Variovorax paradoxus B4: one gene and its partners. The protein of the gene in region 1 binds, or shares a complex with, the protein of each later gene. Links are inferred from orthologs where the notes say so. Each region holds a gene or a part of one and is shown on either strand. Other genes may lie near its edges. The genes, in order: accD, VAPA_RS15555 and accB.

The links.
Region 2: the proteins of accD (region 1) and VAPA_RS15555 are in contact, whole or in part, in a solved structure (PDB 8UXZ), measured with the Escherichia coli proteins. The link is inferred for Variovorax paradoxus B4 from one-to-one orthologs.
Region 3: the proteins of accD (region 1) and accB are in contact, whole or in part, in a solved structure (PDB 8UXZ), measured with the Escherichia coli proteins. The link is inferred for Variovorax paradoxus B4 from one-to-one orthologs.

What each region holds. Positions count from the first base shown.
Region 1 is NC_022247.1:1,639,841-1,642,779, forward strand. The notes cover bases 103-2,887. They hold accD (acetyl-CoA carboxylase, carboxyltransferase subunit beta), read right to left. Parts: upstream 2,039-2,887; coding sequence 1,166-2,038; downstream 103-1,165. Other genes in these bases: VAPA_RS07430 (LON peptidase substrate-binding domain-containing protein), read right to left, coding at 103-567; VAPA_RS07435 (YggT family protein), read left to right, coding at 593-1,153; trpA (tryptophan synthase subunit alpha), read right to left, coding at 2,106-2,887. In the rest of the region: more of VAPA_RS07430, read right to left, coding at 1-102; more of trpA, read right to left, coding at 2,888-2,939.
Region 2 is NC_022247.1:3,326,015-3,329,072, forward strand. The notes cover bases 151-3,054. They hold VAPA_RS15555 (acetyl-CoA carboxylase carboxyltransferase subunit alpha), read right to left. Parts: upstream 2,141-3,054; coding sequence 1,160-2,140; downstream 151-1,159. Other genes in these bases: tilS (tRNA lysidine(34) synthetase TilS), read right to left, coding at 162-1,139; VAPA_RS15560 (DNA-3-methyladenine glycosylase family protein), read right to left, coding at 2,157-2,807; cysS (cysteine--tRNA ligase), read right to left, coding at 2,825-3,054. Also shown: VAPA_RS15545 (aspartate kinase), read right to left, coding at 1-91; more of cysS, read right to left, coding at 3,055-3,058. UniProt on the Escherichia coli protein: Component of the acetyl coenzyme A carboxylase (ACC) complex. First, biotin carboxylase catalyzes the carboxylation of biotin on its carrier protein (BCCP) and then the CO(2) group is transferred by the carboxyltransferase to acetyl-CoA to form malonyl-CoA.
Region 3 is NC_022247.1:1,101,914-1,105,012, reverse strand. What follows is about bases 98-3,042. They hold accB (acetyl-CoA carboxylase biotin carboxyl carrier protein), read right to left. Parts: upstream 1,829-3,042; coding sequence 1,367-1,828; downstream 98-1,366. Other genes in these bases: VAPA_RS04940 (hypothetical protein), read right to left, coding at 2,475-3,042; VAPA_RS04945 (TlpA family protein disulfide reductase), read right to left, coding at 1,929-2,474; accC (acetyl-CoA carboxylase biotin carboxylase subunit), read right to left, coding at 98-1,364. Also shown: more of accC, read right to left, coding at 15-97; more of VAPA_RS04940, read right to left, coding at 3,043-3,074. UniProt on the Escherichia coli protein: This protein is a component of the acetyl coenzyme A carboxylase complex; first, biotin carboxylase catalyzes the carboxylation of the carrier protein and then the transcarboxylase transfers the carboxyl group to form malonyl-CoA.

The DNA of each region.
Region 1 (2,939 bases):
CACCAATTCGCACCAGCGGTTGGCGACCCAGCCGCAATCGTTGAACTGGTAGGGCTCGCCGATGGGCAGGCGCACGGTTTCGGCGCCCTGCGCGCGGCGGCGTTCTTCGAGGGTGTCGACCAGACGCCGCAGCGCCGTGGCGGTGTGCTGGAGGTCGTCGGGAATCTCGAGCGCCGTGTCTTCGATCACGGCTTCCACTTCGGCAACCCACAAGCCGTATTTCTGCAGTTCGGTGGCGCGCACCCGGAAACGCTGCGTGCCGACGCACTCGATCTGCAGCAGGCCGCTTTGCGGCGAATCGAATTCGCGGATGACCGCCAGCGTGCCGACGGCGGCGAAGCTTTCCGCCTCGGCGCCGGCCTTGCGCACTTCGCTGCCGCTCGTGAGGCTGACCACGCCGAAGGGCGCGTCGGCCTTGCGGCATTTGCCGATCATGTCCAGGTAACGTACTTCGAAAATACGCAGTGGAAGCACGCCGCCCGGAAACAGGACCGTGCCGAGCGGGAACAATGGCAGTGAATGCAAAAGGGGCTGTGTCGTCATCGAGGAACCTTGCATGGCTATCATCGCATTCCCCTCACGACCGCGCCCCATGCTCTACCAGATCCCCTCGTTCCTTCTCGACGTGATCGTCGGCCTGCTCGGCGGCGCCTGCCTGCTGCGCCTCTACATGCAGTACCACCGCGTGCCTTTCGGCAACCCGCTCGGGCGTTTCGTCTTTGCGATCACCGACTGGATCGTGCTGCCGCTGCGCCGCATCGTGCCTTCGGTCAAGCGCTGGGACCTGGCGAGCGCCATCGCGGCCTGGCTGCTGGTGCTGGCGAAGTTCCTGTTGCTGTGGCTGCTGATCGGCAACCTGGGCCGGATTGCCACCTTGCCGCTGGTCTCGCTGGTGGGGCTGCTGCAGCTGGCGATTTCAGGCCTGACCGCGCTGCTGGTGGTCTATGCCGTGCTGTCGTGGATACCGGGGGCGTCGCCGATGCTGCTCGACCTCATTTCCCGGCTGGCCGAACCGCTGGTGCGGCCGTTTCGGCGGTTCATTCCGCTGATCGGCGGCGTGGACCTGTCGCCCCTGGCCGCCATCGTGGTGCTGCAGGTGATTGCGATCGTGCTGGGCAACCTGCTGGTCTGGGCCTACCGGCTGGGCGCCTGAGCGATCTCCTGGTCAGCTGACTGCGTCGGCCGGCTGGCGCAGCAGCATCGCGAGGGTGCTCGCAATGGTCTTGCGCAGCTCGCGGCGGTCGCTGATGAAGTCGATCGCGCCCTTGGTCTGCAGGAACTCTGCGCGCTGGAAGCCTTCGGGCAACGTCACGCGCACGGTCGATTCGATCACGCGCGGGCCGGCAAAGCCGATCAGCGCCTTGGGTTCCGCAATGACGACGTCGCCCACGAAGGCGAAGCCGGCCGAGACGCCGCCCATGGTCGGGTCGGTCAGCACGCTGATGTAGGGCAGGCCCTTCTTCGCGAGGCGGGTGAGCGCGGCGTTGGTCTTGGCCATCTGCATCAGCGACAGCAGGCCTTCCTGCATGCGCGCACCGCCCGTGGCGGTGAAGCAGATGAAGGGCACCTTCTGTTCGATGGCCGTCTCGACGCCGCGCACGAAGCGCTCGCCGACCACGCTGCCCATGCTGCCGCCCATGAATTCGAACTCGAAGCAGGCCACGACCACGCTGATGCTGTGGACCGAGCCGCCCATGACGACCAGTGCGTCGGTCTCGCCCGTGTTCTCGAGCGCTTCCTTGAGCCGTTCGGGGTACTTGCGGCTGTCCTTGAACTTGAGCGCGTCCACCGGCAGCACTTCCTGGCCGATTTCGTAGCGGCCCTCGGCGTCGAGGAAGGCGTCGAGGCGCGCACGGGCGCCGATGCGGTGGTGGTGGCTGCAGCTCGGGCAGACGTTCTGGTTGTGCTCGAGGTCGGTCTTGTAGAGAACGGTCTCGCAGGCGGGGCATTTGATCCACAGGCCCTCGGGCACCTGGCGGCGCTCCGACGGGTCGGTTTGTGCGATCTTGGCGGGTAGCAGTTTTTCAAGCCAGCTCATAGGACTCCGAATTAGCTCCCCTCTGCCGCAATGCGGCAGAGGGGCTGGGGGGTGAGGGCAACGGCGATTATCGGCCAGCCGCGTTCTTGGGGGTAGCCGCCGGCAGGGCATCGAGCGCTTCGCGGATGCCGGCGAGGAATTCGCGCACCGCAGGCACCACCTTTTCGCGTGGCTGTCCGTCGATCAGCTGGATGATCCTGGTGCCGATCACGACCGCGTCGGCGGCCGAACCCACGGCCTGGGCCGTGCGCGCGTCGCGGATGCCGAAGCCCACGCCCACCGGAATGCTCACGTGCTCGCGGATGCGCGGGATCATCCGGCCGACCGCTTCGGTGTCGAGGTGGCCGGCGCCCGTCACGCCCTTGAGCGACACGTAGTAGACATAGCCGCTCGCGATGCGCGCGACCTGGGCCATGCGCTCGCTGGTGCTGGTGGGGGCCAAGAGGAAGATCAGGTCGATGCCTGCGGCCTTGAGATCGGCTGCGAAGTCCTCGCACTCCTCCGGCGGGTAGTCGACCACCAGGAGGCCGTCGACGCCTGCGGCCGACGCATCGCGGATGAAGGCCTTCTTGCCGTGCACGAGGTCGTAGCGCTCGACCGGATTCGCATAGCCCATCAGCACCACGGGCGTGGTCGGGTCCTTCTGGCGGAAGGCGGCCACCATGGCGAGCACCTGCTTCATGCCGACGCCCAGGGCCAGCGCCGCCTCGCCGGCCTTCTGGATCACCGGGCCATCGGCCATCGGGTCGGAAAACGGCACGCCGAGCTCGATCACGTCGGCACCCGCCTCGACCATGCCGTGCATCAGCTCGGGCGTGATGTCGGCAAAGGGGAAGCCGGCCGTGACGTAGGGAATCAGGGCGCGGCGGCCTTGCGACTGGAGTGTCTTGAAGGTAGCGGC
Region 2 (3,058 bases), 1.7 Mb from region 1 along the record:
GCGCCCACTTGGCAACGCGCTTGGCGACATTCTTGATGCGCTCGGTCGAGCCCATCGACGTACCGCCGTATTTGTGAACGATCAATGCCATGGGTGATTTCAGAGAAATAGAAAGGGCCGCCGCTGCACTCCCGAGTGCCAGCGCGGCGCCCTGCAAGCCGTCAGCGCGAAGCCTTGGGCGAGGGCCCGGAATTGTACCAATGCAGCAGGTCGCCCCTGCGCTGGGCAAATCCATTGGCCACCTTGAGGTGGATCCGATGGCCGCGGGTGGTGCAGGCGCGAACCTGGTCCAGCAGCTGGTCGAGCTGCGCCGCGCTGGGCGCGCAGCCGTGCGCCTGCATCAGCCAGTGCCGCAGCACATTGGCCTGCCGCGCGCGCGAAAGCGCCTGCAGCGCGGCGATGCGGGGCGGATTGCCCACCACGGCCAGGTCCTGCGCCGCGAGTTCGCCCAGCAGCTCCTGTGCCTGCGCGGCATGCCCGATGCTGCGGGCGAAGGTGGCGCGGAACTGGGGGAAAGTGCGCGCCAGCGCCGGCAACAGCACGGCGCGAATCCGGTTGCGGGTGTAGCGCTCGTCCTCGTTGGTCGGGTCTTCGATCCAGGGCAGATCGAGGCCTTTCAGCCACGCCCGGATGTCGGCGCCGGGCACCGCCAGGAGCGGACGGTGGACGTCCAGGCCATTGCGCTGCGCATGCGCGGGCATGGCAGCGAGCCCCGGCAGACCCGCGCCCCTGGAGAGGGCCAGCAGAAGGGTCTCGACCTGGTCGTCGGCATGGTGCCCGAGGACTATCGATTTGATAGCGCCAGCCGTTGTGTCCGTGCGCGCCATCGCGGCAAAGGCCTCGTAGCGGGCGCGGCGTGCCGCATCTTCGGGGCTGTCGCCCTGCGCATGCCGTGCGTCCACGCGGTGCACCACCAGCGGCACGCCGAGGCGCTCGCACACGGCCGCGCAATGGCGCTCGAAATCGTCGGCCGCGGCCTGCAGGCCATGGTGCACATGAAAGGCAACCACCCGGCCCGGCCAGGCCGATGCGCAAGCGGCCAGCAGGGCCGTGGAATCCGCACCGCCGCTGAAGCCCACCGCCAGCGGCAAATGCGCCGGCTCGAACGCGGCCATGGCGCGTTCGAAGGCTTCGTTCATGGAGCAGCGCGCTTGCTTTTTTATCTGCCGGTGTCGGCCTTGGTGTCGTTGAAGCGCCCGTAGCTCTGCAGGCGTTCGTAGCGGCGCTCGAGCAGCTCCTTCGGCTTCAGGTCGCTGACCTGGCGGAAGGCGTCGTTGAGCGCGCGCTTGAGGAAAGCGGCCATCTGGCGATGGTCGCGGTGCGCGCCGCCGACCGGTTCGTTCACGATCTTGTCGACCAGGCCCAGTGCCTTCAGGCGGTGCGCGGTGATGCCGAGGGCATCGGCCGCTTCCTGCGCCTTGTCGCTGGTCTTCCAGAGAATGGAGGCGCAGCCTTCCGGGCTGATGACCGAATAGATCGAATATTGCAGCATCACGAGCTGGTCGCCCACCGAAATGGCCAGCGCGCCGCCGGAGCCGCCTTCGCCGATGATGGTGACGATGATCGGCACTTCGAGCTGCGCCATTTCGTAGATGTTGCGGCCGATGGCTTCGGACTGGCCGCGCTCCTCGGCGTCGATGCCCGGATAGGCGCCGGGCGTATCGACGAAGGTGAAGACCGGCAGCTTGAATTTCTCGGCCGTCTTCATGAGGCGCAGGGCCTTGCGGTAGCCCTCGGGCTTGCTCATGCCGAAGTTGCGCGCGGTGCGCTCCTTGGTGTCGCGCCCCTTCTGGTGGCCGAGCACCATGCACGGCGTGCCGTTGAAGCGCGCCAGGCCGCCCACGATGGAGAGGTCGTCGGAAAAGTGCCGGTCGCCGTGCAGTTCGACGAAGTCGGTGAAGATCTCGTTGACGTAGTCGAGCGTGTAGGGCCGCTCCGGATGCCGCGCGATCTTGGTGATCTGCCAGGGCGTCAGGTCGCTGTAGATGTCTTTGGTGAGCTGCTGGCTTTTCTTGCCGAGCTGGTCGATTTCCTCCGAGATGTCGACCGCCGATTCGGTCTGTACATAGCGCAGTTCTTCGATCTTTGTTTCGAGTTCAGCAATGGGCTGCTCGAAGTCGAGGAAGGTTCGTTTCGCCAACGTCTTCTCCTGTTGTTCAGTATGCGACCGGTACCGGGTCGAGCGATCGCCAAATATACCAAGTCGCCACGCTGCAATACGGCGCCCAGGCCACGGCGACGTCGCGGGCATCGCTGCGGCTCACCGGATCGCCCGAAAAATAGTTCACGCTGATGCCGTTGAGCAGGCCGAGGTCGTCGACCGGCAGCACGTTGGGGCGCATCAGGTGGAAGATGAGGAACATCTCGGCCGTCCAGCGGCCGATGCCGCGGATGGCCACGAGTTCATCGATGATGAGCTCGTCGGCCATGTCCTTCCAGGCGTCGACGTGCACGGCGCCCGAATCGAAGTGAATGGCCAGGTCGACCAGGTACTCGACCTTGCGCGCCGACAGCCCCGCCCCGCGCATGTCGTCGACCTTGAGCTTGAGCACGTTGGCCGGCGTCAGCTTGCGCGGCAACAGCGCGAACTTGTCCCACACCGTCTGCGCAGCCTTCACCGAAATCTGCTGGCCCACGATGCTGCGCGCGAGCGTGGTGAATGCGTCGCCGCGCGACTCGAGGCAGGCATCGCCGAACTTCGGGATCAACCGCTTCATCACGCGGTCCTTCTTGGACAGGTGCTTGCAGGCCTCTTCCCAATAGTCCGGCGTGAAGATCTGAACCGCCGGGTTTTTCGAAGCAGGCATGGGGTTGGTGGTTCCGTTCACTGCGCTGCGGCCCAGGTTGTACCGGTGGGCGAATCCTTCAGCACGATGCCCTGCGCCAGGAGGTCGTTGCGGATGCGATCGGCCTCGGCAAAATTCTTCGCGGCCTTGGCGGCCGCGCGCGCGTCGATCTGCGCCTGGATAGTGGCTTCGTCCAGCGTGGTGCCCGCGCGCAGGAAGCGCGTCGGATCGTCCTGCAGGATGTTCAGGCATCCGCCGAGCGCCTTCAGCAG
Region 3 (3,099 bases), 540 kb from region 1 along the record:
CAGCCTGGGGGTGTTCATCGTTTATGCGCCGCCAGCCACTCTTCCAGGTAATGGATGTTGGTGCCGCCGCTCATGAACTTGGCATCGACCATCAGCTCGCGGTGAAGCGGGATGTTGGTCTGGATGCCTTCGATCACGGTTTCGTTCAGCGCCGTGCGCATGCGCGCCATGGCCTGCTCGCGCGTGTCGCCGTAGACGATGATCTTGCCGATCATCGAGTCGTAGTTCGGCGGCACGAAGTAGTTGGTGTACGCATGCGAATCGACGCGCACCCCCGGACCGCCCGGCGGGTGCCACATGGTGATGCGGCCCGGCGACGGCGTGAACTTCCAGGCGTCTTCGGCGTTGATGCGGCACTCGATGGCGTGGCCGCGCATCTCGATCTGGCGCTGCGTGAACGGCAGCTTCTCGCCGGCCGCCACCATGATCTGCGTCTTCACGATGTCGATGCCGGTGGTGAACTCGGTCACCGGGTGCTCCACCTGGACGCGCGTGTTCATCTCGATGAAATAGAACTCGCCGTTTTCGTAGAGGAACTCGAAGGTGCCGGCGCCGCGGTAGCCGATCTTCTTGCAGGCCGCGGCGCAACGCTCGCCGATCTTCTCGATCAGCTTGCGCGGAATGCCGGGTGCGGGCGATTCCTCGATCACCTTCTGGTGGCGCCGCTGCATGGAACAGTCGCGCTCGCCCAGATAGACCGCGTTCTTGTGCTTGTCGGCCAGGATCTGGATTTCAATATGGCGCGGGTTCTGGAGGAACTTCTCCATGTACACGGCCGGATTGTTGAAGGCCGCGCCGGCTTCCGCCTTGGTCATCTGGATCGCATTGATCAGCGCGGCCTCGGTGTGCACCACGCGCATGCCGCGGCCACCACCGCCGCCTGCCGCCTTGATGATGACCGGATAGCCGATGGCGCGGGCAATGCGCTTGTTGGTGGCAGCATCATCCGAGAGCTCGCCCTCGGAGCCCGGCACGCACGGCACGCCGGCCTTGATCATGGCCTGCTTGGCCGAGACCTTGTCGCCCATGGTGCGGATGTTGTCGGGCGTCGGGCCGATGAACTGGAAACCGCTCTGCTCGACGCGTTCGGCGAAATTGGCGTTCTCGCTCAGGAAGCCGTAGCCGGGATGGATGGCCTCGGCGTCGGTCACCTCGGCCGCCGAGATGATGGCCGGCATGTTGAGATAGCTCAGCGACGACGGCGCCGGGCCGATGCACACGGCCTCCTGCGCGAGCTTGACGTACTTCGCGTCGCGGTCCGCTTCGGAATAGACCATCACGGCCTTGATGCCGAGCTCGCTGCAGGCGCGCTGGATCCGGAGGGCGATTTCCCCCCGGTTTGCAACCAGGATCTTCTTGAACATGGTCACTCGATGATGAACAGTGGCTGGCCGTATTCGACCGCCTGACCGTTTTCGCCGAGGATCTGGGTGATCGTGCCGGACTTGTCAGCTTCGATTTCGTTGAGGATCTTCATCGCTTCGATGATGCAGACCGTGTCGCCCTCGTTGACCTTGCTGCCGATTTCGACGAAGGCCGGAGCGCCCGGGCTGGACGAGCGGTAGAAAGTACCCACCATCGGCGACTTGATGGCGTGGCCGGCAGGCGCGGCTTCGGGCGCGGGTGGGCTGGCAAGCGCGGGTGCCGCCGGCGCTCCGGCAGCAGGAGCCGCGGCAGGTGCTGCCGCCACAGTTTGTACATACTGCACCGGGGCAGCGCCACCGCCCTTGACGATGCGGACCTTGCCTTCGGTTTCGGTGATTTCCAGTTCGGAAATATTGGATTCCGACACCAAATCGATCAGTGTCTTGAGTTTGCGCAGATCCATGGAGCTCCAGTGCCGACTTTGCCGGTCAATAGGATGTAACTTGGCTAAAAATCGGTGATTTTTAGCGATTGGCGGCTAAATGCCGAGTGTGTATCTGATTCTAACCGTGAACCAGTTCACGCCGCCAAGCGTCCAGGTCGGCCGCTTCGAGCTTGCCCATTTTACGAGCCGCCACCGCGCCTGCGCCATTGAGGACCAGCGTGAAAGGCAATCCGCCCCCCGTGTTGCCCAGGTTCTTGACCAGTTCCGTCCCCTGCAGGCCCGCCAGGCCGGTGGGGTAGCTGACCGGCGTCTTCTGCAGGAATTTACGGACTGCGCTGGGCTGATCGATCGCCAAACCGACCACTTGCCAGCCGTTCGCGCCATGTTCGCGAAAGAAGCGATCGATCATCGGCATTTCTTCCACGCAGGGGGGACACCACGTGGCCCAGAAATTGAGCAGCAGCGGTTTGCCCCGCAAATCGGAAAGAAGCAGCTCACCGCCCTCCGGCCGCTCGAAACGCTGGCTCCAGAAGCTCGCGTCCAGCACTTCGCCCTTGGGGCCGCTGCTGCGCTCACGCCACCACGCGCCGCCCAGGCCGGCCGCAGCGGCCGCGACTGCCACGCCGCCATAGAGGAGGCCTCGCCGTGTGGGCGAAGAAGTCATTCACTTGTCCTTTTCACTTTCGATCAGCCGGCGCAGCGCCGCCAGGTCGCCACGCGGCGCCCGCCCCTGGGCGTCGGGCCGAAGCGCACCGCGCAGGTCGTCGAGGTCATACACCAGCAGGTGCACCCCGATTTCCTCGCCCAATGCACGGCTTGCGGCGTGAACGCTCAGGGCTTCCACCTGCTCGCCATGAAAACCGGTGACCATCCGCGGCTCGTAGTCCACGTGGTGATCGATCAGGGCGATCTCGGCCGACTTGGAATCATCGCAGAACAATTGAATATAAATGTCTGACAGCCGCGTGGCGGTGCCGTGCCAGACCGCGCCTCCCACATGCGGGCGGAACGCCGCCATGCGCTCCATCCATTCGAGCGCGAGCAGCCGCAGCGCACGCAGCTCCTGCGGCTGGGTGTCGGCGCAATAGAGCGCGATGTAGTCGCGGACCTCGGCCTCCACCTCGTCGTTGTTCGGCAGCGCCGTGCGCGACGACAGGCCCAGGTCCCGCTGCGCCCGGCGCTTGGCCGGACCATACTCCAGCCCCTCCTCGACGACGAGGCGGGCTGCTGCGGCGGCAATCTCGTGCTTGGTGGACGTGTCCATCGAGACATTTTGCCCGCAGTACGGC